3 regions of the Streptomyces sp. JN8 genome follow, and region 1 is predicted to be linked to each of the others. Evidence: riboswitches for the same ligand, from Rfam matches in the RefSeq annotation. Region 1 holds a riboswitch; each other region holds the start of a gene.
What was found. Region 1 has a riboswitch for cyclic di-AMP ahead of ACY0MR_RS22115 (transglycosylase family protein). Riboswitches for the same ligand answer to the same signal wherever they lie in the genome.

Region 1 (9,927 bases):
GGCGCTGCTCGGTGGCGTCGTAGCCGACGAGCTCCGGGCCGATCTGCTCGATGACGGCGAGGACGGCCTTCTCGACACCCTTGCCGAGGTAGCGGTTCGGGTCACCGTCGCGAAGCTCGATGGCCTCGAACGCACCGGTGGAGGCACCGGACGGGACAGCAGCACGGCCGGTGCTGCCGTCGTCGAGGCCGACCTCGACCTCGACCGTGGGGTTGCCTCGGGAGTCCAGGATTTCCCGGGCTACGACGACGTCGATGGACGGCACGAGCATCTCCTTTTTGGGATGTGACGCTGGATGTGACGCAAGGTCGGTGCAGGGTCGCTTGGCCTTGCGACAAGAGCCTAACCGGCTCGCGGGCTCCGGCCAGCCGGGCGCCCGCCCCCTGGGACGAAAAAGGACCCAAGGGCAGGCATGTCGGGACGAAGAGCCCCAGACCTACCGGCGGGTAACCGCCGCGGCGGGCCGGTCGTCGCGCCGGCCCCTCCCCGCTTCTCCGGTCTTCTCCGGTCTTCTCCGGTCTTCTCCGGTCTTCTCCGGTCTTCTCCGGTCTCCTCCGGGCGCGGGCCCGAAACGGGGGAACCCCGGCCCGGCGCGCACGGGGGATGGGCGCGTCGGGCCGGGGTGGTCACCGCGGGAGGGTCGGAGGGTCCGCGTGAGCCGCCGGACTCACGCGGACCGCCGGGCTCACTTCAGGTGAAGCTGCTGGCCCGGGTAGATGAGGTCGGCGTCCTCGACGACGTCCTTGTTGAGCTTGAACAGCTCGGCCCAGCCGCCCTTGACGCCGTGCGCCTGGGCGATCTTGCTGAGGGTGTCGCCGGTGGCGACCTTGTACTCGCCGTCGCCCTTCTTGACCTTCTTGCCGGTCGGGGTGGTGACGGTCTTCTTCGCGTCGGCCTGCGGAGCGGCCTGCTGCGCGGCCTTCTTCGGGGCCTGGCGCTTCTCGCTGCGGGTGGTCGGCTGCTCGGCCTTCCGCTCCTGCTGCGGCTGCTGGGTGCTCTGCTGCGGCGCGCTCTCGGTGGCGCCGCCCTCGTAGGAGGCGCCCGAGAGGCCCACGCCGCAGGACGGCCAGGCGCCCTTGCCCTGGCCCGCGAGGACCTTCTCGGCGACGGCGATCTGCTGCGACTTCGACGCCTGGTCGGCGGTCGAGGCGTAGGCGGTGCCGCCGTACGCGGCCCAGGTGGAGGCCGAGAACTGCAGACCGCCGTAGTAGCCGTTGCCGGTGTTGATGGACCAGTTGCCGCCGGACTCGCAGGCGGCGACGCGGTCCCACTCCGAGGCCGTGGCGGCCGAGGCGGTGCCCGCGGTCATCAGCGGGGCGGCCACGGCGACACCGGTGACGCCGACGAGCGCGGCGACCTGGGTGGCCTTGGAGGGACGGCGGTGTTTGCCCTTGGCGGAAAACAGCATGGGGATTCTCCTCACCGACGCCTGTGAGGTGAGCTGTCGGGTTCGGGCCGGAAGGTGCCCGGCCGCGTGTCCTAGCACGCGGCTTCACCCCAAGCCGGTCTTCGGCCGTCTGTCTCAACGGCCGGGACCGGCACTTACCTTGGGTCCCCCACTCCTGCCTTCGGCGCTTGCGCGACGATGCCCGTCGGCCGACGGCAGGATTCGGCGTTTCGGTCGACGGGGCCCGCGGTGGCGAGCGGTGACGACCGTAGACACAGACCCACCGGAAGTTCAAAGACCCTCATAGGGGAGAAATCGCCCCTGCTTGCCTTCCGGTGGGTCGTGTTTGCGCAGGTGAGAGGTGACGGGAGCAAAGTTTGCGGGCGCGACACGCCAGTTGGGGTGAAGAGACCCATGTCTCACTTGCCCAGAACCGGACATACGCGCCCGAACTACTCCGCCGACGCGGTCGAACCGTTCGTCAGGTCAAGCGCCTGACCAGGGAGGATGAGGTCCGGATCGAGGCCCACGGTCCGCCGGTTGGCGTCATAGAGGGCGGTCCAGCCTCCGGGGAGTTCGTTCTCCTGTGCAATGTCGGAGAGGTTGTCACCCGGCTGCACGAGGTAGGAGTCCGACTTGCCCTGACTGTCCGTTGCGTCCGTTTCCTTCGAAGCGTCAGCAGGCGACGCCTTCAGCGGCTTTTCGTCCAGCTCGTTATCCGGAGAGGCATGTCTACCTGATTCGGTAGAACTGTCCGGGTTGCCGGTTTCCTCCGGTGCGGCGTCGCCCCGGTGCTTGCCGGTGCCGGGGGTCGCCGACGACGGGTCGTCCGCCGGCGCACCGGGTGCGGTGGAGCCGGGCGCGCCGGGCGTCACGGACGCGTCGGGCGTGCCCGGGGCGGTGGGCGCGGCCGGGTCGCTCGGGTCGGTCGACGCGGGCGGGCTCGTCGGCGCGGTCGGCGAGACGGGTGCGGTCGGCGTGACGGGCGTGGCGGACGCGTCGGGCGACGCCGTCCCCGGGGCCTTCTGCTCGGCCTCGGACTTGTCGGCCTCCTCGGCCCCCTTGTCGGCCTCGGCGGCCTCTCCGGAGGTCCCGGGCAGGCCGGCGTTCCAGTTGGACTCGGGAACCGGTCCGGTGGGGGCCTTGGGGACGCTCGTGGGGCCGGGGTCCACACCCGGGGACGCGCCGTCGTTCTTCAGGCCGGCGATCGGCGCGCAGGTGGCCCACTCGTTCGAACCCTTGGCGAGGGCCTTCTCGGCCACCGCGATCTGCTGGGCGCGGCTGGCGAGGTCGGGGCTGGGCGCGTACGACAGGCCGCCGTGGCGCTCCCAGCTGTCCTGGGTGAACTGGAGCCCGCCGTACATGCCGTTGCCGAAGTTGGCGCTCCACTGGCCGCCGGACTCGCATTCGGCGACCCGGTCCCAGGTGGCCGCGTCGGCGGCGGAGGCGGACCCGGTGGCGAGCAGCGGCAGCGCCATGGCGGAGCCGGTCACGCCCGCGGCGACGACGATTGCGGGGGCCTGACGGGGGCGACGGTGACGTCCGTTCCCGGAACGCATAGAAGCGCCTTTCGCGTGACGACTGTGTGGGCGCGCCCGAGTTGTCACACCTGGCCGAATTACTCAACCACGTTGACGAACCGAGCTGACGGGGAAGGTAGCCGTATTCGAACGCTCATCACAAGTCGATGCACCCGCGATCACGTGAAGATCACATTTCTGACGGACTCTCACTTTGTGTGAGTCGCACGGAAGGGGAGAACTCGACCGGAAGCGTGCGCAAACCGCGCATGATGAGCCCTCCGCGCCAGCGCAGTTCCGCGGGATCCGCGGCAAGTCGCAGGTCCGGCAGCCGGGTCAGCAGGGTGGCGAGCGCGGTCTGTCCCTCCAGCCGGGCGAGCGGCGCGCCGAGGCAGTAGTGGATGCCGTGCCCGTACCCGAGGTGCTGGTTGTCGCGCCGCGCCAGGTCGAGCACGTCCGGCCCGTCGAACCGCTCCGGGTCCCGGTCCGCGGCGGCGAGCACGACGAGGACGGGGTCGCCCGCCGGGATGTCCTGCCCGCCGATGGTCAGGGGCTCGGTCGCGTACCGCCAGGTGGCCATCTCCACCGGTCCGTCGTACCGCAGCAGTTCCTCGATCCCGGTCTCCAGGAGCCCGGTCTCCCCCGCCGCGACCGACGCCTGGAGCAGCTCGCGCTGCTCGGGGTGGCGCAGAAGCTGGTACATGCCGTTGCCGATGAGGTTGACGGTCGTCTCGAAACCGGCGAAGAGCAGGATGAAGGCCATGGCGGCGGCCTCGTTCTCGGTGAGGTGCTCGCCGTGGTCGGAGGCCTTGATGAGTCCCGAGATGAGGTCGTCGGCCCCTTCTTGCCGCAGGCCTTCCCGCTTGCGGTGGATCAGCTCGGCGAGGTAGCCGCGCATCTTCTTCACCGACCGCGCGACCCCGCCGCGCGGCCCGCCGCCGTGCCGGATCATCATGCCGGCCCAGTCGCGGAAGTCGTCCTGGTCCTCCTCGGGCACGCCGAGCAGGTCGCAGATCGCGTAGATGGGGAGCGGGAAGGCGAACTCGTGGATGAGGTCCGCGCTGCCCTTCTCCACGAACCCGTCGATGAGCCGGTCGGTCAGCTCCTGCACGCGCGGGGTGAACTCGGCGACCCGGCGCGGGGTGAAGGCCTTGGACACCAGCCGCCGCAGACGGGTGTGGTCCGGCGGGTCGATGTTGAGCAGATGCGTCATCAGCTCGGCCTTGCGCTCGCCCGGAATGCCCGTCTTGCCCTTGGCGTGCGGGGACTCGTCGTGGTGCGCGGGGTTCTTGGAGAGCCGCTGGTCGGCGAGGGCCTGCCGGGCGTCCCCGTACCGCGTCACCAGCCAGGCCTCGACCCCGCTGGGCAGTGTCGTCCGGTGCACGGGCGCGTGCTCGCGGAGCCAGGCGTACGCGGGGTACGGATCGCTCGCGAACTCCCAGGTGAAGAGCTCGGGCGCGGGGGCCGACGCGGGGCAGGAGGCGGGCGGGGTGCCGGGGGTGGTGCTCACTCCCCGACGGTACAGGGCCGTCCGGAGGGCGCGGTCCGGCGGTACGGGGAGCGCGGTCCGGCGGTACGAGGGGCGCGGTCTGCCGGATCCCGCGATCAAGAAGGGGGTGGTGCCCTAGATTCTTGTCGGTGGATCCTCAGATGCTCCGGAGCACGTTCGCGGTGGTCGAGAGACGGGCCGAACACGCCGTCACCTTCTTCTACTCGCATCTCTTCTGGAACAACCCCGCCATGCGCGAGCTGTTCCCCGAGGACATGCAGCCCCAGCGGGACCGCCTCTTCGCCGCGCTCACCCATGTGGTGACCCACCTGGAGTCCCCCGGTCTCCCCGGCTACCTGGGGCAGCTGGGCCGCGACCACCGCAGGTTCCTCGCCGACCCCGGGCTCTACGCCGCCGTCGGGACGAGCCTCCTCGCCGCCTTCGCGCACGCGGCGGGACCCGCCTGGACCCGGGAGGCCGAGAAGGCCTGGGCCGAGGCGTACGGACACGTCGCCGATCTCATGATGGCCGGGGCCGAGGAGGCGGCCGCGGCCGGCGAGCCCGCCTGGTGGGACGCGGACGTCGTCCGGCACGAGCGGCGCGGCGAGGACCTGGCCATCCTCACGCTGCGGCCCCGGCAGCCGCTCCCCTTCCTCCCGGGGCAGTACGTCAGCGTCGGCTCGCCGCGCGTCCCGCGCGTCTGGCGCACCTACTCCCTCGCGGACGCCCCCCGCCCCGACGGCACGGTCGAACTCCATGTGAGCCGGATCCCGGGCGGCGCGATGAGCACGGCCCTCGTCGCCGGGACGCGTCCGGGCGAGACGCTGCGGCTGAGCGCGCCCGGCGGCGGCCTCACCGCGTGCACGGAGCCGGGCGGACTCCGTACCTATATATGCGCGGGCACGGGCTGGGCGCCGGTGAGGGCGCTGCTGGCGGAGGCGGCGGAGGCCGAGCCCGACCTGCAGGGGCGGCTGTTCATGGTGGCGCGCGCGAAGGAGTACCTGTACGGCCGGGAGGACGCGGAGCGACTGAAGAAACGTCTCAGCGGCCTCAGCGTCACCTACATCACCTCGGCCCCCGGCCATCGCAGGGACCAGGCGACGGAACGGCTCGTCCAGGCGCTGCGGGCCTGCGTCCACTGGCCCGCGCACGACGTCTACCTCGCCGGCCCGCCGGGCTTCCTGACCGAGGTCGCGGAGGTGCTGGAGGAACTGGGCACCGACCCGTACCGCATCCACCACGACACCCTGCAGCCGGTGGGCCGCTTCACGGCCCGCCCCCACACCGCGGCGGAACGCCTCCTGGGCCCGCCGCCCCCGCTCTGGCACAACCCGGGGGCACGGGTCCCGCGCGAGCGGTAGCGCCGGCCGGCGGCGCGGGCCGCCGCGGCCGCGTCAGGCCTCCACGCCCTCCGCCGCCCGGATCGCGTCCCGGTAGGCGCGGGCCGCCGCGCGCAGGGCCGCCTCCGGGTCCACGCCCTCCGCCTCCGCGCGGACCGCGAGGGCCAGCAGGTCGTAGCCGACGCCCGGCTCCGCCGGGAGGGCCACGTCGAGGCCCGCCGAGCGCACCCGGCCGCCGAGCTTCGCGGCGAGTGCCAGCCCCGGCTGGCCCAGCGGCACGCCGTCCGTCACGGACTCGCGCTGCTTCTCGATCGCCTTGGTGCGCAGCCAGTGGGCCCGGACGTCCTCCGGCGTCCGGGCCTCCGCGTCCCCGAAGACGTGCGGGTGCCGGTGGATCAGCTTCTCGGCGAGGTCCCCGGCGACGTCGTCCACGGAGAAGGGCTCCTCCGGGTCCTCCTCGGCGATCCGCGCGTGGAAGACGACCTGCAGCAGGACGTCCCCGAGCTCCTCGCGCAGCGCGTCCCGGTCGTCGTCCTCGATCGCCTCGACGAGCTCGTACGCCTCCTCGATGCCGTACTTGACGAGCTCCTTGTGCGTCTGCCGGGAGGACCAGGGGCACGTGCGCCGGATGCGGTCCATGATCTGCACGACGTCCAGGAGGCGGGCGCCGGGCAGGTCGTACGAGCCGGGCAGCAGTTCCAGGTCGGGCATCGCGAGGCGGCCCGAGCCGGCGAGGCGGGCGAGTCCGTCGGTGAGCGGCCGGTCGCCCTCGCCGGAGGGCAGCAGCAGGACCGTGCGGCCGCCGGCGCAGTCGGCGACCAGCTCCTCGGCGGTGGGCCGCAGGTGCTCGACGGCGACCCCGGCCTCCCGCAGGTACGGCAGCTGGGGGTGGTGCTCGTCGGGGCAGAGCACCCGGTCCGCGCCGTGCAGCGCCTGCCAGGCGGGCCAGGACAGCAGTCCGGGTGCCACACGGTGGCTGGCGGTGAGCAGGACGATGCGGCCGGGGCTCTCAGTTGTCACCCCTCGAACTTACTCCGCCTCACGCACCGGCCGGGACGGCGCCCGGGTCCTGGCTGATCTGCCGCAGCCAGGGCGCGGTGGTGTCGCCGAGCCTGACCTGGGCGTCGTCCCAGGTGCCGTAGCGCGGGTTCACGTCGATGGCGAGGTCCTTGGAGGCGGCGGAGAAGACCTCCGTCAGCTTCCGCTGCCCCTCGGGGGTGTCCTTGACGCCCAGCTTGGCGGCGATCTTGTTCATGAGGACGTTGCGGCGGACGACGTCGTCGATCTGGCCGGGCGCCACGCCCTGCTCCTGGAGGAGCACGTCCTTCAGCCGGTCCTCGCCGCCGCTCTCGCGGACGAACGCGGTCCTGGTCTGCTGGAGCTCGGCGCGGGTGACGCCCACGCCGTTGTCGGCGGCGACCTTGTCGACGACCCGGTCGAAGATCATCACGTTGAGCTTGCGGCGGGGCAGGTCCCCGGTGGCCTGGACGAGCTGGGCGGCCTGCGGGGAGCGCTCCTGGGCGGTGCGCACGTCCTGCACCTGGGCCTGCAGGCTGGAGACGTCGATCCGCTCCCCGCCGACGACGGCCGCCGCTCCTGGATGGGCGTCGCTGCCGCAGGCGGTGAGCAGCGGGGCCGCGGCGAGCAGTGCGGCGGAGACGGTGAGCGCAGTGCGGCGGTGCAAAGGAGCCTCCCGGGCTGGTCGTGCGTCAGTTGAACGACCTTGCGGTGATCGATGTTAGGGAGTCGCCCGGGCCGGAGCCACTACTTCGGTGCGACTGTTTCCCACAACGACTCACGGGCACCCCGGGTGTCGGCCGGTACCGGCCCCTTCTCCGCCCCCGCGCGCGCCCCTTCGTACGCCCCTTCGCCCGTTCCCTCGTGGGTCTCCTTGACCAGGTAGTGCGGCCGGCGCTTCACCTCGTAGTAGATGCGGCCGACGTACTCGCCTATCAGCCCGACCATCACCATCTGCACGCCGGCGAGGGCGGTGACGGCGACGAGGAGGGTGACGTACCCGGGGGTGTCGACGCCGTGGGCGAGCGCGTCCCCGACGATCCAGACCGCGTAGCCGACGGCGACGAGGACCAGCAGGAAGCCGAGGTGCACGGCCGCCCTGAGCGGCTTGTTGTTGAAGGAGAGGAGCCCGTCGAGCCCGTAGTTGAGGAGCTTGCCGAGGGTCCACTTGGAGCGTCCCTCCTCGCGGACGGCGTTCTCGTACGAGAACGTCGTCGTCCGGAAGCCGACCCAGGAGAAGAGGCCCTTGGAGAACCGGTTGTACTCGCCGAGGCCGAGGACCGCGTCGACGGTACGGCGCGACAGGAGCCGGAAGTCCCCGACGCCGTCGACGAGTTCGACGTCGACCAGGCGGTTGACCGCCCAGTAGTAGAGGCGGGCGGTCAGGGTGCGGGTGACGCGGTCGCCCTCGCGGGTGCGGCGGGCGACGACCTGGTCGTATCCCTCGGCGTGCAGCGCGACCATGCGGTGCACCAGCTCGGGCGGGTGCTGGAGGTCCGCGTCCATGATCACGACGGCGTCCCCGGCGGCGTTGCGGAGGCCGGCCAGCATCGCCGCCTCCTTGCCGAAGTTCCGGCTGAAGGAGACGTAGCGGACGTGGCGCGGGTCGCGCGCGGCCAGGTCCTGGAGGAGCGGGAGCGTCCCGTCCCGGCTTCCGTCGTCCACGTAGACGATCTCGAACTCGCCGTCCAGTCGGGCGAGTTCACGGGTCACATGGTCGTGGAAGCGGGCGAGGACGTCTTCCTCGTTGAAGCACGGGACGACGATCGAGAGCAGCACGCCGACCACGACAACGGAGCCCGGTGTCCCGGCCGGTCCGCGGGGATGGCGCCGAGAAGACCATTGCGTGAACGGGGTCGCGGGGACCGGATCCGCCCGGTCGGGCGCTGGCATATTCGACGGGTCATGCCGAACGCCACTCGTCCGCGGGGCCCCTCGACGGCCGCCCCCGCGCCGCCCGCCGCCGCGGCCCCCGCGCCCCGGCGCGCGTCCGGGGGGCCGCGCTCCGCGCTCCTCGCCGCGCTGATCACCGTGCTCGCCGTCTGCGGCGGCGACGCGGTCGCCCGGGTCTTCCCCTTCGGCCCCCGCCACCGGGCCGTCAACGACCTCGCGAACCAGTTCGTGCCCTTCCACGCGCACCTGTGGGACCTGCTGCACGGCCGCGCGGACGGCGGGCTGCTGCTCGACTGGCAGGCGGGATGGGGCACGAGCTTCCTCCCCGACTACGGCACCTACCTGTCGAGCCCCTTCGCCCCGCTGGTCGCCCTCCTCCCGCGCGGGGACGTCGAGTACGCGGTGTACGCGATCACCGTCCTCAAGACGGCGGTCGCGGCGGCGGCCATGACGCACCTGCTGCGCCGGACCGGCCCCGGCCGCTGGTGGTGGGCCTCGGCCCTGGGCGCCTCGTACGCGCTCTGCGGCTGGTCGCTCGCGGAGGGCACGTACAACCCGATGTGGCTGGACGGCCTGATCGCCTTCCCGCTGCTCTGCCTGGTCGGCGAGTGGGTACGGCAGGGCGTGCGGCCCGTCCTGGGGCCGCTGGCCGTCGCGGCCTGCTGGGTGGCGAACTTCTACACGGCCTACATGGCGACGATCGGGGCGGCCCTGGTCCTGGCCGTCCGCCTCACGGCGGAGCACGCCCCGGCGGGGACCGCTCCCGCGCGCACGACCGAACGCGGCACGGCCGCCGCGGGTGCGGCCGCCGCAGACGCGGGCCCGCCCGGCCAGGGCGCCCCCGCCGCGGCCGCTCCGGGCCCGACCGCCCCCGGCCTCCGCGCTCCCGGCCAGGCCGCCCCCGCTGGGGCCGCCCCCGCTGGGGCCGCCCCCGCTGGGGCCGCTCCCGCCGCGGCCGCTCCGGCCGCGTCCGCCGACGGTGGTCGGCGCCCCGCCGCGCGCGGTGCCGTCCGCGTCCTGCTGCGGGCCGGGCTGACGACCGGGACCGGGATCGCCCTCGCGGCGCCCGTCCTCGTCCCCGTCTTCCTCGGCTCGCGCCACGCGCACCCCGGCCTGGTGAAGGAGTTCGACCCGGCGCCCGCGACGGACGTCCTCGCCCGGCTGCTCCCCGTGACGTACAGCTTCGCGACACCCGCGGCCTTCGTGTCCACGGCGGTGCTCCTGCTCGTCGCCGCCCTCCCGTTCCGCCGCGAGATCCCCGGCCGCCGGCGGTGGGCGTGG
Region 2 (9,927 bases), 4.6 Mb from region 1:
ACACGAACCGCCGCGACGACCACGGCCGTACGCCCCTTGCGCGGACGTGGTCGGGGAGTCCCGTACCGACGGCCGGACACCCGCCGCACCCCGGCAGCGGACGGACGGGACGCGCCGACCGCGCTCAGCCCCCCTCGCCGAAACGCCGCTCGAACTTCGCGATCCTGCCCTCGGTGTCCACCGTCCGCGCCTTGCCCGTGAAGAACGGGTGGCTCTCGGAGGAGATCTCCACGTCGATCACCGGGTACGTCCGGCCGTCGTCCCACTCGATGGTCCGCTCGCTGGTCGCGGTCGACCGGGTCAGAAAGGCGTACCCGGCCGCGCGGTCGCGGAAGACCACCGGGCCGTACTCGGGCTGCTTCTCCTGCTGCACGTGTCCTCCTCGGGCTCACGCCCTGGCTCGTCCGGCCTGATCGGCACGGCACCCCCAGCCTCCCCGCGCCCCCGGCGCACGACCAGCGCCGCAGGCCCGACCGGGTGACCCTCAGCCGTGGTCCGGCCGCCGCGCCGCCAGCAGCAGCGCGATGTCGTCCGGGCGCGAGGTCGCCTGGCGGGCGTCCCGGATGACCCGGTCGGCGGCCTCCGAGAGGGGCAGCGCATGGGCCGCGGCGAGCGCACCGCCCAGCAGCGCGATCCCGTCGTCGATGTCCTGGCCCGGCTTCTCCACGAGCCCGTCCGTGAACAGCGCGAGCACCGCACCGGGCTCCAGCCGCAACCGGGTCACCGGGTACGAGGCACGGCCGTCGATCCCCAGCACCATCCCGCCCGCCAGCTCCACCCGCTGCGCCGTCCCGTCGGGGTGCAGCAGCAGGGGCGGCGGATGCCCCGCCCGCACCGCCCGCAGCTCCCCCGACCCCGGATCGAGGAGCACGTAGCAACAGCTGGCGAACTGTCCGGGATCCAGGTCGATGAGCAGCCGGTTGGTGCCCCTCATGACGTCCTGCGGCCGATGCCCCGCCAGCGCGAAGGCCCGTACGGCGCTCCGCAGCTGACCCATCGTGGCGGCGGCCGCCACCCCGTGCCCCTGGACGTCGCCGATGACGAGCGCCAGCCGGTCCCGCCCCGTCTCGATGACGTCGTACCAGTCGCCGCCGACGTCCATGCCCTGCGTGCCCGGCAGATAGCGTCCCACCGTCTCCACCCCCTCCCAGACGGGCAGCCGGTGGGGGAGCAGCGCGTCCTGGAGGCCCCGGGCGACCGCCGACTCCGTGTCGTAGCGCTGGGCCCGCTCCAGGGCCTGCGCGATGAGGCCCGCGAGGGCCGTGAGCACGGTCCGCTCCTCCGAGCTGAAGCCGCGCGGCCGGTCGAAGCCGAGGATGCACGAGCCGACCGGCCGGCCGGAGGCGATCAGGGGGAGGAACGCGCGCGCCCCCGAGTGCGCGTCGAGCGGCAGCCCCGGATATCTGAGGCCCAGCTGCTCCATCGACTCGAAGAACAGCGGCCGGCCCGTGGTGAGCGTCTCCACGCCGGGCACGTGCGCGTCCAGCGCCACGCCGTCGAAGGGTTCGAGGAAGCCGGGCGGGAAGCCCGTCTCCCAGGCCAGGTACAGCCGACGGTCGCTCAGCAGGTAGATGGCCAGCTGGCGTCCGCCGAACGCCGGCAGGAGCTCCTCCGTCACCACCGCCGACACCTGGCGGGCCGTCACCGCCTCGGAGAGAGCGATCGCCAGGGCCACCGGACGGTAGAGCGCCGAGACCTGGTCGTCGGGCAGGGACAGGGTGTCGGTCGTCGGCCCGGTGCCGCCCTTCGGCACCTGCTTCGGCCGGACCGGGTCGTTCTCGGGCAGCAGCACCATGGTCACGCCGTCCCGCCCGGGATGGAGCGAGACCGAGAGCCACTGGCTCCGCTCCGGACGGGCCAGGAAGCGCACCGGCTCACCGGAGACCATCGCGGCCCGCAGCTGCTCCTCGTGGAACGGCTGCGCGAACCAGGGCAGCGCCTCCCACAGCGGGCGGCCCGCCAGAGCCGCGCGCGGGCGGCCGAGCAGCCGCTCGGTCAGCTCGTTGACGTACGTGACGCGTCCGAGGCGGTCGATCGCCAGGATCGCCCGCGGCAGCCGGTCGGTGGCGTCGGAGCCGATCAGACCGGTCCCGAGGTCGACGAGGGTGCAGGTGAGCCGCAGACCGGTGGGGACACCGCCGACGCCGAGCCGCGGCGCTCCCGACCCGTCCATGGGCGGGGCCGCGGGCGTCGCCGGATGCGGTGCGGTGTGCCGCGCCCGCGTGGAGACCTCCAGGAGGTGGAGGCCCCCGTCCGGGCCCTTCAGCCGGATCCGGCGGACCACCGGGCGGCCGTCGGGCCCCGTGGCCTGACGGGCCGCCGCCCACAGGGCGTAGCCGTCCTCGGGCTCCAGGAGCGCCGTGAGGACGTCGATCGGGCAGGGCGAGGGCACGTCCGCGCCGAGGATCGCCAGGAGGCCGTCGTCCAGGGTCACCAGCCCGCTGTCGAGGTCCCACTCGAAGGCGCCGAAGCGGACCGGTGGCGCGCCCGAGGTCGAGAGCTGCACGCACACCGGATCGCCCGGCCACTCCAGAGCCGTCCCCTGCCGGGCCAGATCGGCCAGGGCCTCGCCCAGGTGCAGCCCGCCCCTGGTCATCCGGTTCCGGTCGCGCGCCTCCACCGGAACCCCCGGCGTCGGCGCCCGCAGCACCACCAGGACGCCGAACCGCTCACGACCGGCGACGACCGGCGCGTACAGCGAGGCGAACGGGAACGGCAGGCTGGCGACCAGCTGCGGAAACCGCCGCATCGCCTCCTCGACGTCGTGGAGGTGCACGGACTGCCCCGAGCGGTGGACCTCGGCGACCGGGAACGGTCGGTTCGTGTGCATCCGGAACCACGGGCGGAACAGCGGACCCGGCAGTCCCACCAGAGTCGCCATCCGCAGCAGCCCCGGGGTGCCGGACCGCAGGTACACCCCGCCCGCGTATCCTCCGACCTCGTCGACGGCCCGCAGCGCGGCCTCCGCGAGCGTCCAGGTCAGCGCGCCGGAGGGCGGCCCGTCGGCAGTTCCCCTCCCGGACGGACGCCCGGTGCTGCCGGCCGGGCCGGGGCGGCCGGACGTGCCGTGCAAGGTCACACAGCCAGGATGCGCCCCACCGGAAAGGCGCCGCATCCCGGGCCCCGTCCCGCACGGCCGTCGGGGCGGCAGGGGGTGTTGACCCCCTGCGTCCGTACCGTCACACTCGGTCGTCGACCGGCGCCGCGGGCGCACGGCACCCACTTCACGACCAGGGGACAGGATGACCGACCGGGTTCTTCCGTACGAGGTGCAGGGCGCGGGACCGAGGAGGGCCCTCGTGCTGCACAACTGGTTCGGCGACCGCACCAGCTTCGCCCCGCTGCGGGCCCATCTGGACGACGCCGCCGGCACCTACGCCTTCGTCGACTGCCGCGGCTACGGCGAAGCCGTCGACCACGCGGGGGCCTACACGATGGAGGAGGTCGCGGCGGACGCGCTCGCGGTCGCGGACGACCTCGGCTGGGACTCCTTCTCCGTCGTGGGTCACTCGATGGGCGGCAAGGCGGCGCAGCTGATGCTCCTGGAGGCGCCCGAACGCGTCCGTTCGATCATCGGGATCTCGCCCGTCTCGGCGGCCGGCTTCCCCATGGACGGCGACACCTGGGACCTCTTCGCCGGCGCCGCCGAGGAGGCCGGCAACCGCCGCGCGATCATCGACACCACCACCGGCGGCCGGTACGACGACGCCTGGCTGAGCACCCTGGTCGAGCGCTCCGTCCGACGCTCCTCCGCCACCGCCTTCCGCGCCTACCTGGACTCCTGGTCGCGCACCGACTTCCACGAGCGCGTGCGCGACAACCCGGCTCCGGTCCTGCTCGTCGTCGGCGCCCACGACCCGGCGCTCGGGGCCGCGGCGATGGAGGCGACCTGGCTGCGCTGGTACCCCAACGCGCGCCTGGAGGTCATCAAGGACGCCGGCCACTACGCGCCCGAGGAGACCCCGCAGGCCCTCGCGGAGGCCATCGAGGCCTTCCTCGCGGCCTGACGGGACGGGCCGGCCCCCGGCCCGGCCGGGCTCGGCGGGAGGGGCTGGGCCGACTGGACGAAGGACGGACGGGCCGGGCGGCGCCTGGGCGACTGAGGCCTCACGGTCAGGTTCAGGGTGAGGGTCACGTTCAGGAGGAGGTCCAGGGGAGGCGGGGCGACGCCCGGGGCGTCCGCTCCGCCTCTCCTCCGCCTCTCATCCGAACGTCTCGCGGGACGACGACTTTCGAGGACAGCGGCGGGACCTCCACGGGCCGGATCATCGTGCTCACGACCTCATGGGGCGGGCCTCCGACGGGCCGCCCACGATCGGCAGGAGCACGTCCGATGGGCCTCGCGCAGACGCAGCACCGTTTCCTCGTCCGGCAGAAGGTGACGCCCATGGCCAACCGCTACCTCGTGCACACCGAGGGAGCGGACGGGGCCGAGGGGGAGCTCGTCGCCTTCGCCCACCAGAAGAGGATGGCGTTCAAGGAGCAGGTCACCTTCTACACCGACGAGTCCCAGCGCCAGGTCCTCTTCACCTTCAAGGCCCGCCAGGTGATCGACCTCGGTGCGACCTACGACGTGCACGGCGCGTCCGGCACCCGGCTGGGCGGCTTCCGCAAGAACTTCGGGGCCTCCCTGCTGCGCAGCACCTGGCACCTCAGCCGCGAGGGGGCCGAGGGGGAGACCACAGGCCGGGAGCGCAGCGGGGGCATCGCGCTGCTGCGGCGCGCCTGGGAGCTGCTCCCCTTCACCGACCTGCTGCCCTTCGTCGTGCCGTACCACTTCGACTTCACCGAGTCGGGCCGCGCGGTGATGTCGGTCGACAAGGTCTTCGGGCTCCGCGACCGGTACGTGCTGGACATAGCGGACCCCGAGCTCGACCGGCGCCTCGCGATAGCCCAGGCCGTCGCGCTCGACGCCCTCCAGTCCCGCTGACCGGCCGCTCACCCGACCGCGCGGGAAGGCGCGCCTTACCCTGGAGGGACGGGCGGGGGACCGAGCGGGGCGCTCCTCTCCCCGCGCGGAGCCGTGCGGGCGGAAGGACGCGGGCCCATGCTCTTCAGTGATCGCACCGATGCCGGTCGGCAGCTGGCCGCCCGCCTCGACCACCTCAGGGGACATGACCTCGTGGTGCTCGGTCTGCCGCGCGGCGGGGTCCCGGTGGCGGCGGAGGTGGCCGATGCCCTGGACGCCCCGCTGGACGTCTGCCTCGTCCGGAAGCTGGGGGTGCCCCGGCAGCCCGAGCTGGCGATGGGCGCGCTCGGCGAGGGCGGTGTGCGCGTGGTGAACGAGCGGGTGCTGGCCGAGGCCGGGGTGGGGGCGCGGGACCTCGCGGCGGTCGAGCGGCGCGAGCACGCGGAGCTCGACCAGCGGGCCGACCGCTACCGGGGCAGCAGACCCTCCGTGCCGCTGGAGGGCCGGACCGTCCTGATCGTGGACGACGGACTCGCCACGGGCGCCACGGCGCTCGCGGCCTGCCGGGTGGTGCGGGCCCGGGGCGCGGGGCGGATCGTCCTGGCGGTGCCGGTGGCGCCCCGCGGGTGGAAGGCGAGACTCGGGGGCGAGGCCGACGAGACGGTGAGCGTGCACGCGCCCGAGGCGTTCTCGGCGATCGGACAGTTCTACGGGGACTTCAGCCAGACCCCGGACGCGGAGGTCGTGGCCTGTCTGGACCGGATCCGGGCCGCGCACGGGCCGGTCGTCCGGGACGGGGACGTTCGGATCCCCGTGGACGACCGCGTCACGCTGGCGGGGCGGCTCGCGGTGCCCGAGGACGCCCTGGGCGTCGTCCTGTTCGCCCACGGGAGCGGGAGCAGCCGGCACAGCCCCCGGAACCGGGCGGTGGCGGCCGCTCTCAACCGGGCGGGCCTCGGCACCCTGCTGTTCGACCTCCTCACCGAGGGGGAGGCGGGGGACCGGGCGCACGTCTTCGACACCCCGCTGCTCGCCGGGAGGCTGGCCCGGGCCACGGAGTGGCTCGCGGGGCGGCCGGAGAGCGCGGGCCTTCCGCTGGGCTGCTTCGGGGCCAGTACGGGAGCGGCGGCCGCGCTCTGGGCGGCGGGCGACCCCGACTCCCCGGTGGCCGCCGTCGTGTCACGCGGTGGTCGGCCGGACCTCGCGGCCGACCACCTGGCGCGGGTGAAGGCCCCGACGCTCCTTGTCGTCGGAGGGCGGGACGCGCTGGTCCTCGACCTCAACCGGCGGGCGGAGTCGCTGCTCCGCTGCGAGAGCCGGCTGGAGGTCGTGGAGGGCGCCACGCACCTCTTCGAGGAGCCCGGCGCCCTGGAGGAGGTGGCGGAGCTCGCCACCTCCTGGTTCACCGGGCACTTCCGTGCTCAGTAGGCGCCGTTGACGTTGTCGATGGAGCCGTAGCGGTCGGCCGCGTAGTTGCAGGCGGCGGTGATGTTGGCGACCGGGTCGAACAGGTCCGTCGAGGTGCCGGGCACGTGGTAGGCGAGGAAGGTCGGCTCGATCACCTGGAGCAGGCCCTTGGAGGGGGTGCCGGCCACGGCGTTGGAGTCCCAGAGGTTGATGGCCTGGGGGTTGCCGGAGGACTCGCGCATGATGTTGCGGTGGATCCCCTCGTAGGAGCCGGGGATGCCGCGCTGGGCCATGATGTCCAGCGACTCGCGGATCCAGCCGTCGAGGTTGTCCGCGTACTGGGTGGCGGCGACGGGCGCCGCCTGGACCGGGGCGGACGCCGCGGCGGGGGCGGCGGCCGAGGCGCCGGTGCCGGCGGCGGCCGGGGCGGCGCTGCGGCGCTCGGAGCGGCTCGCCCGTTCGGCCGAAGCGGTCTTCTTCGCCTCTGCCGGGGCGGCCTTGGCCGAACTCCGATGAAGCGTCAGTTCAAGGCCCGGGTGAATGAGTGACGGATTGTCACCCACGGCGCTCTTGTTCGCCTGGTAAAGGCCCTTCCAGCCGCCCTGAATTCCCTTCTTCTGCGCGATGAGGGAAAGCGAGTCACCGCTGACGACCGTGTAGGTGCGCGCTGCGGCCTTGGCGGCGGGCACCTTCGGTGCGGCCTTGGCGGCGACCGGGGCGGTGATGGCCTTCGGCGCGATCTGCGGGGCTCCGGAGACGGGCGCGGCGCCGGCCACGGCCGGGGCGATCAGCGGGAGGGCGAGGGCGGCGCCACCCGTGCCGACCAGCGCGAGTCCACGGGAGACGGGGCGGCGGGGACGGCGGTGCTTACCGTGAGCAGGCATGACGGGATTCCTCTCCGGCGCCTTCGGGGTGAGCTGTCGGGTTCGGACTGGAGATGTCCGGCCGCGCGCACGCGGCTTCACCCCGAGCCGTTCCGGAATCCGGGCCGGCGTATTCGTGGGTCCCCCGCTCCTGCCGTCGGGTGAAAGGGAGGTATTTCGAGCAGTGGCAGGATTCGGCGATCCGCTCGAATGGAGGTGACCGTAGGCCACCTGTGCGACGGAGAACAAGAGGATCTGAGTCCGGAAGTCGGTGAAAGGATCACCGAATTACCGGAATTCATGATCGCCCCTGACGTCGGCGGATCGAACTTCCTTGCCCGGTAAGGCCTGCGGGAATGTCGATCACCGGCGCGTTCCCGGCGGAGTGAGTCGCGTCACCAGGTGCCCTATGTCCGAATGTTCTGGTTAATTCCATTGGTGGCGCAACGGGTTGGAAAGGCAGGGTCGGCCGCGGGGGCACTCAAGGGCATACGTCGTGAAACCGACATTCTTCATGAAAGGTGAAGACCCCGACCGAGGAGCCGCCCGGATGTCGCCCTCCGCCCCCCTGCTGCACCCCGAAGGCCTCGCCCCCGAAGGCCTCGACCCGGACGCCCTCGACCGCGAGGCCGCCGCCCTCTTCGACAGCGCCACCTGGCAGCGCGTCGTCGCCGACTGGACCGACCGGACGCCGCCCGCGCCCGCCGAGGAGGAGTGGCGCACCCTCCTCTCCGTTCCGGTGGAGCGGCTCGTCGCCGACGCGCTCGACGCCCTGCCGCCGCCCCCTCCCGCCGAGCGCCGGCTGCCCGGCCGGCTCGCCGCCGTCCTGCCCGACCGGCTGCACGTCTGGCGTCGCGTCGGCCGGCCCGAGCTGCGCCCCTCGGTCCACCTCGGCTACGCGCGCCTGGTGCTGACCGAGTGGGGCTGGCAGAACGCCCCGTACAAGCTGCGCGACGCCCGCGGGGCCCGCTGCGTCTGCGGTGCGCTCCTCGCCGCGCACCGTCTCGGCCACGGCAGCGCGACGACGATGAACGAGGCCGCCGCCTGGATCATGACGGAGCTCCGTGCCCGGGGGTGGCACGACCTGATCGGGCCGTGGAACCGGGCCCCGGGCCGCACGGCGGCCGACGCCGTGGACCTGCTCGACGCCACGATCCGCCGTGCCGCGGAGGCGGGCCGCTGAGGGGCCGTCCGCGGGGAGGGCCGCGCACGGCGGAGGGGTGCCGCCCCTCCGCCGTGCGGCGTGCTCAGCCGGTGACGCTCGGGGCCCCGGTCTCGATGTGGCCGGTGTACCGGCGCGACCAGGTTCCGTCGATGTCGGCCAGTATCGTGAAGTCGTACCAGCCGTCGTTGTAGGCGACGGCGTTGAAGTGGTCCTCGCGCGAGGAGCCCGCGGGGACGGTGTAGGTCCAGGGGCCGTCGGTGCGGTAGGCGTTCGAACGGATCGTGAACGTCACCGGCCCGGCCGAGGCGTTGGTCATCCGGAACCACAGGGCCGTCCGCCCGGTGCCCGCCTCGGTCGCGAACCGGGCGGCCACCTCGACCGCCTTGCCCGCCTTGGAGGCGTCCCCGACGAACCGGCGCAGGAAGCGGTTGGGGCCCATCATCGAGATGTCGTACTTGCCGGAACCCGACCCCAGGCCGATGTTGAAGTAGTCGGTCGCCGTTCCGCCCGCGTCGACGGTGTACTGCCAGGCGGCCGTGTCGCGGTGCTGGTGGGGATGGATGGAGAAGTGCGCCGCCCGCTTGGCCTCGGCGCCCTGGTTCGTCATCGAGAACCAGGCCAGGATCTTGCCGGCGGCCCCGAACTCGAAGCGGTCGAGGTTGCCGTTCACCTGGTACGGCAGTGCGCGGGCGGGCCGGACGCCCGGCTCCTGGGCCGGCTGGGCGTTGTTCTGCGGGGCCGGGTTCGGCAGCGGGGCGCAGGTCGCCTGGCCGATCACCTTCGCCGTGGAGGGGAGTCCGGCCGGCACGCCGTACACGGGGCGGGCGAAATCGAAGACGCCGGTGAGGTCACCCGTCACCTTCCGCCGCCAGGCGCTGATGTTCGGGCAGGCGGCCGGAGTGCCGAGGGCCGCCGTCCAGCTCTCCATGAAGCGAAGGACCGACGTGTGGTCGAAGACCTCGGAGCTCACCCAGCCGCCCCGGGTCCACGGGGACATGACAATCATGGGGACGCGGAAGCCCAGGCCGATCGGCACGCCGTCCAGGTACTCGCCCGGGGTGCCCGGCGGGGCGACGGGCGGGGGCACGTGGTCGAAGAAGCCGTCGTTCTCGTCGTAGTTGAGGAACAGCACGGTCGAGTCGAACACCTCGGCGTCGGCGGTGAGCGCCCGGTAGACGAGGTCGACGAAGTGGGCGCCGTCCCCGGGGGGCGCGTAGGGATGCTCGGAGAACGCCTCGTTCGCGACCACCCAGGACACCTGGGGCAGGGTGCCCGCGACGACGTCCGCGCGGATCGCGGCGGCGATGTCGTCCGGGGTCGAGCCGGTCACCCGGGGGACCGAGCCCATGCCGCGGTCGTACAGCGGATCCCCGGGGCGCGCGTCGGTGAACCTCTTGAAGTAGGCGAGACCGTTGTCCCCGTAGTTGTCCTGGGCGTTCTGGTAGACCTTCCAGCTCACTCCGGCCCGCTGGAGCGCCTCGGCGTACGTCTCCCAGGTCAGGCCCGACTCGTCGCCGCCGTCCTTGCTGGAGGCGTCGATCCTCCCGCTCCACAGGAACGTGCGGTTGGGTCCGGTGGCGCTC
Region 3 (9,927 bases), 1.0 Mb from region 1:
GGCAAGCGCCCCCGCCGGGTGCTGCTGCCGCTCGCCGGACTGCTGCTCGCGATGGGCCTGCACGCCGCCTGGAACGGCTCGGCCACCTTCGGCGGCCCGCTGGCCTTCTACGCGGTGTACGGGGCGCTCATGGTCCCGGCCTTCGGGCTGCTGACCTGGCTCGCGGTCTGGAGCCGGCAGCGCGAGCTGCGCACGATATCCGGCGTGCTCCCGGCGTACGCGGCGGCGGGCTGGCTGTCCCCCGCCGAGCCGCTCGCGCTGTCCTCGATGCGCGCCCGCCAGCTGGCCCGCTCCTTCGCCGCCCGGACGTACGGGCAGCCGGCCGCGCGCGCCGTCGGCGAGTACGAGTCCTTCGCGACGACCCTGGCGTTCCTGCGGGACCGGGCCCGGCGCGGCACGGCCGGGCCCGACTTCCCGGCCCGGGAGCAGGAGCTGCTGCACCACCTGTGGCAGCGCCGGGCGGTGGCCTCCCCCGCCCTCACGTACGCGGCCCGGGCGACGGGCCAGGTGTGGGCGCCGCCGCAGTACCTGGACTACGACGGCTTCAACCCGTACCGCAGCTGACCGGCTCCCCCGGGCGGCGGCGGGACGGGAGCGGGCCGGGCCGGTTCGGCGGTGGTGCGCCCGCTCCCGGTGCGGTCAGACGCCCGAGGCCTCGGTCAGGAGGGCCAGTTCCTCGGTCGTGAGGGTGAGCTCCGCCGCCGCGACCAGCGCCGGGACCTGCTCGACGGTGCGGGCCGAGGCGATCGGCGACGCGACGGTCGGGCGGGAGGCGAGCCAGGCGAGGGCGACGGTGGCGAGTTCGGCGCCGTGCGCCTCGGCGACCGTGTCGAGCGCGGAGAGCACGGCCCGGCCCCGCTCGGTGTCGAGGTGCCCGCCGGCGCCGGCCGCCCGGGCGCTGTCGACGGTGGTGCCGGGGCGGTACTTGCCGGTGAGGAAGCCGGCGGCGAGGCCGTAGTACGGGACGGCGGAGAGCCCGGCCCGCTCGACGGTCTCCAGGAGCGGGCCCTCGTAGGTGTCGCGGGAGACCAGGTTGTAGTGCGGCTGGAGGGCCACGTAGCGGGTGAGGCCCTCGGACTCGGCGAAGTCCAGGGAGGCGCGCAGCCGCTCCGGGGAGATGTTGGAGGCGGCGACGGCCCGCACGGTGCCGGCCTTCACCAGCTGGTCGAGGGCGGTGACGATCTCCTCGACGGGGACGGACTCGTCGTCGAAGTGCGTGTAGTACAGGTCGATGTAGTCGGTGCCGAGGCGCCGCAGCGACGCCTCCGCGGCCGCCTTGACGGTGGGCGCGGAGAGTCCCTTGAAGTGGGGGTGGGCGCCGACCTTGGTGGCGACGACGACGTCGGCGCGGTTGCCTCGGTCGGCGAGCCAGCGGCCGATGACGGTCTCGGACTCGCCTCCGCGGTTGCCCTCGGCCCAGGCCGAGTAGACGTCGGCGGAGTCGACGAAGTTGCCGCCGGCGGCGGTGTAGGCGTCGAGGACCGCGAAGGACTGGTCCTCGTCGGCGGTCCAGCCGAAGACGTTGCCGCCCAGGGCGAGCGGGAAGACGTGCAGGTCGGAGCTGCCCAGCGGGCGGAGGGTCGTCATGGTGGGGACAACCGTCCGCGCCGCCGGGCCTATTCCGTCATCCCGCGGGGGCGGGCCGCCGGGTCAGAGGCTGAGGCCCTTGGAGCGCAGCCACTCCGCCGGGTCGAGGCCAGAGCCGCCGGGCGTGTGGACCTCCATGTGGAGGTGGGCGCCGGTGACGTTGCCGGTGGCGCCGACGCGGCCGATCGTCTCGCCGGTGCCCACCGTCTGACCGGCGGAGACCGTCATCGAGGACATGTGGGCGTACCAGATCTCGGTGCCGTCGGAGAGCTCCAGGACGACCCGGTAGCCGTACGAGCCGGACCAGCCGGCCGACTTGATCGTGCCGCCGTGGACCGCCTTGAGGGGGGTGCCGGTGGGGGCGGCGAAGTCGAGGCCGGTGTGGTAGCCGGAGGACCACATCGAACCGGACTGCATGTAGGTGGCGCTGAGGCTGTAGGAGGAGAGCGGCAGCGAGTAGCTCGCGGCCAGCTTGGCGAGGCGCTCGGCCTCGGCCGCGGCCTCTGCCTTCGCCCTGGCCTCCGCTTCCGCCTTGGCCTTGGCCTCCGCCTCGGCCTTCGCCTTGGCCTCGGCTTCCGCCTTCTCCGCGGCGTCGGCCTTGGCCTTCGCCTCGGCGGCGGCCTTCTCCGCCGCCGCCTTCTCCGCGGCGGCCTTGTCGGCGGCGTCGGCGGAGGCCTGCTGCTGTTCGGCCTGCTGGAGGATGCGGGCGCGCAGGGCCTCGCCCGCGTCGCCGGCGCCGGGCGCGGCCTGGGCGGCCGAGCCGCCCTGGGTGACCAGGCCGGCCTGCTGCATCCGCGGAGCCTGCGTGCCCTGGTCCTCGGCGGTGGCGTACGAGGCGACGGTGAGCGGGTTCGGGTTGGCGCGGTCCGCGCTGACCGTCTCGGTGGCCTGCTCGGGGAGGAGGTCGCCGACGCCGGGGAGGTCGTGGGCGTCCGGCAGGTGGAGGTCGGGGAGGTCCGGGAGCGATATGGCGACCGGGGGCTTCTCCTGCGCGGTGGCGAGGCCGCCGGCACCGACGGCCGCGATCACGCCGACGCCGAGGACGGTGGAGGAACGCGCGAAGTTGGAGCGCTGCTTGACGACCCGGTGGCGACCGCCGGAGCGGAGGGATCCCTCGGTGGGGTTCCACTCGGTGTCCGGGGCGGCGGGACCCGCACCACCACCGAAGGCGTCGAAGGGGGCTTCGGGTGCGGGAGTGTTGGACGCCACGAAGGCGCGCTCCTTTCCTTCCTTCTCGCCTACCGGGTTAGCTGACGGGTTCGGAGCAGGAAGGTCTCCTACGGGCACGTCGCACAGGTGCGAAGGCCCGATTCACCCCAAGTGGTGGTTCCCCGGTTCCTTTTCAGGATTCGGCGCGTGCGCACGGTGCCGTCTCTTGCGACGGCTGGGACGACCGCGCTGCGTTATCGAACGTTAATAGACACGGGCTCCCGATTCCAAGCCGTTCCTCTTGATCATTCATTGAATTGGGAGGGAATCGTCCGAGTTGACCCCCGTTCAGCGAGGAAGGCCCAAACCTCCGCGATCTGACGTTGTGTCAATTGTTATCGCAGCGACACCCCTCGACTACGGCCGGTGACAGGTCCCCACCGGGCGGTCAGCGCCCGCCCGGCGGCACCACCGGCATCGTCCGGCGCCGCTCCGGCTGACCCGTCGCCGGACGGCTCACGGCGAGCAGCGCCATGTCGTCCGTCGACCCGCCCCCGGTGTGCAGCCGCACGTCGTCCACGAGCGCGTCCAGCAGCTCCTCGGGCCCCGGGAAGATCCGCCCCGCCAGCCGCTCGGCCGGGTCGTAGAAGACCCCCTCGGCGTTCCGCGCCTCCGAGAGGCCGTCGGTGTAGAAGAGCAGCGTCGCGCCCGGCGGGTACGGCCGCGCCTCGGCCCGGTCCGGCCACGACGCCAGATCGCCCATGCCGAGCGGCAGCGCCGCCTCGCCCGGCTCCAGCATGTCGAGGTGCCCGTCGGCGTGCAGCATCAGCGGAGGCGGGTGCCCGCGGTTGACGACCCGTACGAAACCGTCGAAGGTACCGCCGCCGTCCCCGCGCGGGATCTCGGCGAGGACGGCCGTGGTGAACCCCTCGAAGGCGTCGAGACCGTGCCGGCGGGTGCCCTCCCGGGCGAGGGCGCGTTCGAGCCGCCGCGCCACGCCCTCCAGCGTCCGCTCCTGCTCGGCCGCCTCCCGGAACGCCCCGATGACGACGGCGACGGCCTCGACCGCGTCCATGCCCTTGCCGCGGACGTCGCCGGTCACGAGCCGCACCCCGTAGGGCGTGTCCTGGACGGCGAACAGGTCGCCGCCGATGAACGCGTCCGCCTGCGCCGCCTCGTACCGCGCCGCGCACTGCAGCCCGCCGATCCGCTCGGCCGGCGTCGGCAGCACCGCCTTCTGCGCGGCCTCCGCGATGACCCGCGCCGAGGCGAGCCGCTCGCCGCTGCGGCGGACCACCCGGTTGATCAGCAGGGCCAGCGCGGAGACCGTGAACACGGTCAGGAACTCGGTGAACGACGAGATCTCGCCCGCGGTCCCGTTGTAGACGTGCAGCCCGACCGAGGCCAGCACGGCGGCGATCCCGGTGAGCAGCGTCGTCAGGGTGGAGAAGAACGGGGCCGCGATCAGCGGGGCGGCGGAGAACATCGGCGCCGCGCTGTACCGGGCGGGCGTCAGGACGTCGAAGAAGACACCGCCGACGATCATCAGCGGCGGCAGCGCCCGGAGGAACCGCCGGGCACCCCCGTACGGCCCGCGGCCCGCGTCGTCCCGCCGCCCGCCGGTCACTCCTGGGGGTCGCCCCACCTGTGCTCTCCTGCCCGGTCCGTCCCCGGCCGCGGCCCGTACCGCGCCCTCCCAGGGTCGCCGCCCCCGGCGGGGGCGGCGACTCCCGCGGGGCCGACTGGCGTACGGCCCGAGGGCGCGGCGCCCGGTTCAGTCCGCCGGTCCGGCCAGCCGTCCGCCCCTCGCCAGGAGGGCCAGCGCGGCCGCGCACCCCAGCCCCACCGCGCAGAGCACCAGCCACGGCACGGCCGACCACCCGGTCACGTCGAGCAACACGCCCGTCCCCAGGTTCCCGAGGGTGATCCCGACCCCGCACACCGTGTTGTAGAGCCCGTAGTGGGTGGCCACCCAGCGCCCCCGGGACAGGGCGACGACGGTGTCCATCTCGTACGGGTAGAGCACCGCGTTCGCCACGGCCAGGACCGCCGCGCACAGCAGCAGCGCCACCAGGCCCCGGCCGAGGACGGCCGGGAGGAGGAAGGCGCCGCCCATCAGGGCCAGCCCGAGCACCAGGCACCGCTCCCGGGTCAGCCGCCGCGCGCACCAGGCGGTGATCCGCAGCTGCCCGGCGAGCGCCACCAGGGCGGAGACGACGAAGAGCGCCGTCGTGGGGCCCGTGCCGCCGGCGGCGAGCGGCAGCGCCAGGTAGACCTGGAAGGACAGCACGTACGAGCCGGTCATCGCGAGCGAGAAGAGCCAGAACGTGCGGTGGGAGAGGACCGTCCGGAACTGGCCGCGCCCTTCCCCGGCCGGCTCCCGCCGCTCGCCCCGCGCGGGCATGAAGCGGAGCTGGACCAGGGTCAGCCCGGCGAACAGCACCGCCGCCACCGCGCACGTCAGCCGGAACGACACCCCGGTCAGGGCCACGCCCAGGAGCGGCCCGAGCAGGATGCCCGCCTGGTAGTGGACGTTGAACAGCGCGAAGGCCTCGACCCGGCGCTCCTCCCCGGCCTCCGCGGCCAGGCAGGCCCGGACCGCGGGGTTGAACAGCGCCCCCGCGAGCCCGGTCGCGAGCGAGGCGGCGAGCAGCGCCGGGAGCGACTGCGCGAACGCCAGCGCCCCGAAGCCGACCGTCCGCAGCGCGCAGCCCGCCACGATGAGCGGCTTGAAGCCGAGCCGGTCGGCGAGCGCCCCGCCGACCAGGAACATGCCCTGCTGGGAGAGGTTCCGGGCGCCGAGGACGAGTCCGACCGCCCAGGCCGCCATGCCGAGCCCGTCCGCGAGGTGCGCGGCCAGGTACGGCATGAGCATGTAGAAGCCGAGGTTGATGGTGAGCTGGTTCAGGAAGAGGAGCCGCACGGCCGGCTCGAAGGTGCGGCTCTGCTTCCAGAACCCGCCCCGGGCGGGCGCCGCCGTCGTGGTCATCGCGCCGCCGCCGTCCGGTCCATGACCCTGCGGGTCCAGCCGCTGACCGCGTCGGCGGAGACGTACCCGGCCGGGTCCTGGCGGACGGGGCCGTCGAGGAGCCCGTGCGCCGCGCAGAACTCGTCGTTGAAGACGGTGTCGAAGTAGCGCTGCGGCCCGTCGGGGAAGACCGCCGCGATCCGCGTCCCGCGCGGCCGGGTGCGGGCCAGCCATCCGGCGACCAGCGCGACCGCGCCGACGCTCCAGCCGCCGGTGGCGAACTGGCGCGCGGCCAGCCGGCGGGCCGCCCGCACCGCCTCGGCGGGCCCCACCCAGTGGATCTCGTCGAAGGCCCCGTGGTCCACGTTCGCCGGGTGGATGGAGGAGCCGAGGCCGCGCATCAGCCGCTCCCCGGCGGGCAGGCCGAAGACGGTGGAGCCGACGGAGTCCACGCCGACGAGTTCGAGCGCGGGACTGCCGGTGGCGCGCAGGGCCCGGGAGATCCCGGCCGAGTGGCCGCCGGTGCCGACCGCGCAGACCAGGACGTCGATCCGGTCGAGCTGCGCGGACAGTTCGGCGGCGAGCCCCGCGTACGCGCCGGGGTTGTCGGGGTTCCCGTACTGGTCGGGCCACCAGGCTCCGTCGAGGTCGGCGAGCAGCTCGGCGACCCGGTTCCTCCGGGCCTGCTGCCAGCCGCCGCGCGGGCTGGGCTCCCGTACGACGTGGACGCGGGCGCCGTGGGCCGCGAGCATCCGCTCGACGATCGGTTCGAGGCCGGGGTCGGTGACGACGTGCACGGGATGGCCGTGCAGGACCCCGGCGAGGGCGAGGCCGAGACCGAGGGTTCCGGAGGTCGACTCGACGATCGGGGCGCCGGGCCGCAGCTCGCCGCGGCGGCGGGCCTGCTCGACCATGTGGAGGGCGGCGCGGTCCTTGATGCCGCCGAAGTTGAAGCCTTCGAGCTTGGCCCAGTAGCCGTCGTCCATGCGGAGGACGGGGGTGTTGCCGACGGTCTGCTCGGCGACGGGCGGCAGGCTGCCGGACAGCAGGTGGTTCACGGGGGGACGTCCTTGGGGTGGGTCGCGGAAGGGGGGCCTGGTCACGCGGGGGCGAGACCCGGCTCAGTTCCGGTCCACTCCGAGGGCGATCAGCAGCCGGCCCGGCTCGGGTCCGGGTCCCGCCCGGCCGCGGACGCAGCGCGCGCGGGGATCGGTGCGGAGGTCGGCCGCGTACGGCAGGAGCACGGCTCCGCCGGCGTCCGGTGCGGCGAGGGGCGCGCCTGCGGTCTGCGCGGGAAGGTGGGCGTCGAAGGACCACCCTTCCCCGGACCGGTCGCAACCGTGCGGGAGCGCGGGGGCGGAGACGGTGGCGGAGCCCGAGGTCGGCAGCACGTGACCGTGCGAGCCGTGGCAGACGCTGACGAGGAGGGCGAGGAGCGCGAGCAGGACGAGGACGGCGGGCGCCCGCCGTCGTACGTCGCCGACCCTCTCGTCACTCATGGTGCCCGTGACACTACGGTGAGGCAGTGCGGGCGCACAAAGAGGCAGGCGTCCTTTCGGCCACCGTTCAGCCGCGGGGCCTGCCCGAGGGGTGGGCCTAGAGGTTCCGCTCCGCGTAGATCTCCATCGCGTCCCGGACGAGCACCGCGGTGCCCTCCTCGTGCTGGTCGTAGTGCGCGGTGAAGCGCGGGTCGTCGACGTACATGCGGCCGAGGCCGATCACGTACTCCCTGGTCGGCGTCGTGGTGGTGGACAGCCACGCGACCTGGCGCCGGGCGATCTCCTGCACCTCGTCGCTGCCGGCGGCCAGGCCGTCCCGGAGCGCCCGGGCGAAGGCGCGGGCGATGTCCGCCTGCTCGTCCATGAACGCCTTCCTCTGCTCCGCGGTGAGCGAGCGCCACCAGCGGTCGCCGCTCTCGTAGGCGTCGCGGCCCCAGCGCTCGGTGACCTCCTCCTCGTACACCGTGTGGTCGAAACCGTCGAACACTTCGTCGGCCATGAGCTCTTCTCCGTTCTCGGTCTTGTGGAGAGTGGTCCGCACCGAGGCGATCTGCCGTCCGATGCGCTCGCGCTCCTGTTCCAGGAGCGCGAGATGGGTGCGCAGGGCGGCGGAGGTGTCCCGCTGCCCGGCGAGGACCTCGGCGATGGCGGGCAGGGAGAGTCCCAGCTCGCGCAGCAGCAGGATCCGCTGCAGGCGGACCAGTGCCGCCTGGTCGTAGTACCGGTAACCGTTCGCGCCGATCCGGCTCGGTTCCAGCAGTCCGCGGTCTCCGTAGTGCCGGAGGGTGCGGCTGGTGGTGCCGGCCTTCTTGGCGATCTCTTGGATCGACCACTCCATGCCGAGAACGCTAGATCTTGACGTTGCGTCAAGGTCAAGCGCGACCACGGGACACGCGGGAACGACGAAGGCCCGGATCCAGTGACTGGATCCGGGCCTTCGTGCTACTGAGTAGCGGGGACAGGATTTGAACCTGCGACCTCTGGGTTATGAGCCCAGCGAGCTACCGAGCTGCTCCACCCCGCGTCGGTAGACACGACTCTACGGCATGGGCGGGCCGATCCGGAAATCGGTTTCCGTGGGCGGCCCGTCCGCCCGTGCCCGGCGGGCGCGGGCGGCGGCGATCAGCAGCCGCAGTCGTCCGCGTCCACCGGCGCGGTGAGCGGGTCCGCGGCCTTCTCCGCGGGCCCCTCCCAGGTCTCGTACGCGAAGCCCTCGCGCACCCAGTACTCGAAGCCGCCGAGCATCTCCTTCACCTGGAAGCCCCGCTCCGCGAGGGCCAGCGCGGCCCGCGTCGCGCCGTTGCAGCCGGGGCCCCAGCAGTACGTCACGACCGGCACGGACCGGTCGAGCAGCTGCTCGGCCTGCTCCGGGATCAGCGCGGTCGGCAGGTGGAGGGCGCCGGGGACGTGCCCCTGGTCCCAGGAGGCGGTCGAGCGCGAGTCGATCACGACGAAGCCCGGGTCGGTGCCGTCGGCGGCCGCGGCGGCCAGCGCGGAGGCCACGTCGGAGACGTCTGCGTGGAAGGCGAGGCTCGCGGAGAAGTAGGCGGCAGCGGCGGCGGGAGAGGCCGGCGGGGTCCGGAGCACGGCGTTGACCTGCGAAGTTGTCGTCGTCATGCGGATCAATCTACGGACGGTGATCACCGGACTGAAGAGGTGATCACCGGCGCTCCTGGGGATCGGCCGGGGAATCCTCCGCGTCCGCGCCGGACCGCCGTGGATCTCACGTACCGGAATCTCCGGGACCGCCGATGCCCGTCCCGAGGGGCGTGACAGGAGCCGTCACATCGACGAGGTTGGATCCGTCATGACGGCATGACGGGACACGGAGGGGGAGAGCGACGAGTGGACCGCGACCAGGGGAACGGCACCCAGGGCCTCGACGGCTTCGACGGCAAGGACGGACTCGCGCGGCGCTTCGAGGCCGACCGCGGGCACCTGCGGGCGGTGGCGTACCGGATGCTGGGCTCGCTCAGCGAGGCAGAGGACGCCGTGCAGGAGGCCTGGTTCAAGCTCAACCGCAGCGACGTCGGCGCGGTGGAGAACCTGAGCGGCTGGCTGACCACGGTCGTCGGCCGCGTCTGCCTCGACATGCTGCGCTCGCGCGGCTCCCGCCGCGAGGACCCGCTGGAGTACTACGTCCCCGACCCGGTCGCACGGGTCGCCGGCCCCACCGACCCGGAGCACGCGGCCGAGGTCACCGAGTCGGTCGGCCTCGCGCTCCTCGTCGTCCTGGAGACCCTGGGCCCGGCCGAACGGCTCGCGTTCGTCCTGCACGACATGTTCGCCGTGTCCTTCGACGAGATCGCGCGGATCGTGGACCGCACCCCGGCCGCCACCCGCCAGCTCGCCAGCCGCGCCCGCCGCCGGGTGCAGGACGCGGCCCCCGCGGCCGGGCCCGACGCCCGCCGGCAGCGGGAGATCGCCGACGCCTTCCTCGCCGCCTCGCACGGCGGCGACTTCGAGGGGCTGCTCGCCGTCCTCGACCCGGACGTCGTGCTGCGCGCGGACGGCGGACGGACGCTCGCGGCCGTCTCCAAGGTCGTGCGGGGCGCGGAGGCCGTCATCGCCCAGGCCCTCACCTACGCGAGGTTCCGCACGGCGTCGCTCCCGATGGTCGTCAACGGCGCACCCGCGTACCTCTCCGTCAGCGACGGGCGCCCCGGCGCGCTCATGGCGTTCACCATCGTCGGCGAGCGGATCGTCGAGCTGCAGGTCCTCGCG

Region 2: linked by a shared signal. The riboswitch ahead of ACY0MR_RS02120 (LysM peptidoglycan-binding domain-containing protein) and the one ahead of ACY0MR_RS22115 (transglycosylase family protein) in region 1 are both predicted to bind cyclic di-AMP.
Region 3: linked by a shared signal. The riboswitch ahead of ACY0MR_RS17430 (M23 family metallopeptidase) and the one ahead of ACY0MR_RS22115 (transglycosylase family protein) in region 1 are both predicted to bind cyclic di-AMP.

What each region holds. Positions count from the first base shown of each region.
Region 1 is NZ_CM147852.1:4,997,347-5,007,273, reverse strand. It holds gene eno (phosphopyruvate hydratase) at 1-271, opposite strand, end outside; gene ACY0MR_RS22115 (transglycosylase family protein) at 686-1,408, opposite strand; cyclic di-AMP (ydaO/yuaA leader) riboswitch at 1,412-1,584, opposite strand; gene ACY0MR_RS22110 (transglycosylase family protein) at 1,840-2,880, opposite strand; gene ACY0MR_RS22105 (cytochrome P450 family protein) at 3,098-4,417, opposite strand; gene ACY0MR_RS22100 (globin domain-containing protein) at 4,558-5,757, shown strand; gene ACY0MR_RS22095 (nucleoside triphosphate pyrophosphohydrolase) at 5,791-6,756, opposite strand; gene ACY0MR_RS22090 (SurA N-terminal domain-containing protein) at 6,776-7,420, opposite strand; gene ACY0MR_RS22085 (glycosyltransferase family 2 protein) at 7,501-8,532, opposite strand; gene ACY0MR_RS22080 (YfhO family protein) at 8,659-9,927, shown strand, end outside.
Region 2 is NZ_CM147852.1:437,681-447,607, reverse strand. It holds gene ACY0MR_RS02145 (type B 50S ribosomal protein L31) at 125-373, opposite strand; gene ACY0MR_RS02140 (SpoIIE family protein phosphatase) at 485-3,079, opposite strand; gene ACY0MR_RS02135 (alpha/beta fold hydrolase) at 3,243-4,007, shown strand; gene ACY0MR_RS02130 (LURP-one-related family protein) at 4,334-4,930, shown strand; gene ACY0MR_RS02125 (alpha/beta family hydrolase) at 5,048-6,337, shown strand; gene ACY0MR_RS02120 (LysM peptidoglycan-binding domain-containing protein) at 6,331-7,200, opposite strand; cyclic di-AMP (ydaO/yuaA leader) riboswitch at 7,206-7,389, opposite strand; gene ACY0MR_RS02115 (DUF6197 family protein) at 7,730-8,362, shown strand; gene ACY0MR_RS02110 (phosphocholine-specific phospholipase C) at 8,427-9,927, opposite strand, start outside.
Region 3 is NZ_CM147852.1:3,985,653-3,995,579, forward strand. It holds gene ACY0MR_RS17420 (PrsW family intramembrane metalloprotease) at 1-564, shown strand, start outside; gene ACY0MR_RS17425 (aldo/keto reductase) at 640-1,587, opposite strand; gene ACY0MR_RS17430 (M23 family metallopeptidase) at 1,651-2,796, opposite strand; cyclic di-AMP (ydaO/yuaA leader) riboswitch at 2,808-2,952, opposite strand; gene ACY0MR_RS17435 (PP2C family protein-serine/threonine phosphatase) at 3,185-4,381, opposite strand; gene ACY0MR_RS17440 (MFS transporter) at 4,511-5,725, opposite strand; gene ACY0MR_RS17445 (PLP-dependent cysteine synthase family protein) at 5,722-6,690, opposite strand; gene ACY0MR_RS17450 (hypothetical protein) at 6,826-7,203, opposite strand; gene ACY0MR_RS17455 (MerR family transcriptional regulator) at 7,301-8,041, opposite strand; tRNA gene ACY0MR_RS17460 (tRNA-Met) at 8,154-8,227, opposite strand; gene ACY0MR_RS17465 (rhodanese-like domain-containing protein) at 8,326-8,820, opposite strand; gene sigJ (RNA polymerase sigma factor SigJ) at 9,019-9,927, shown strand, end outside.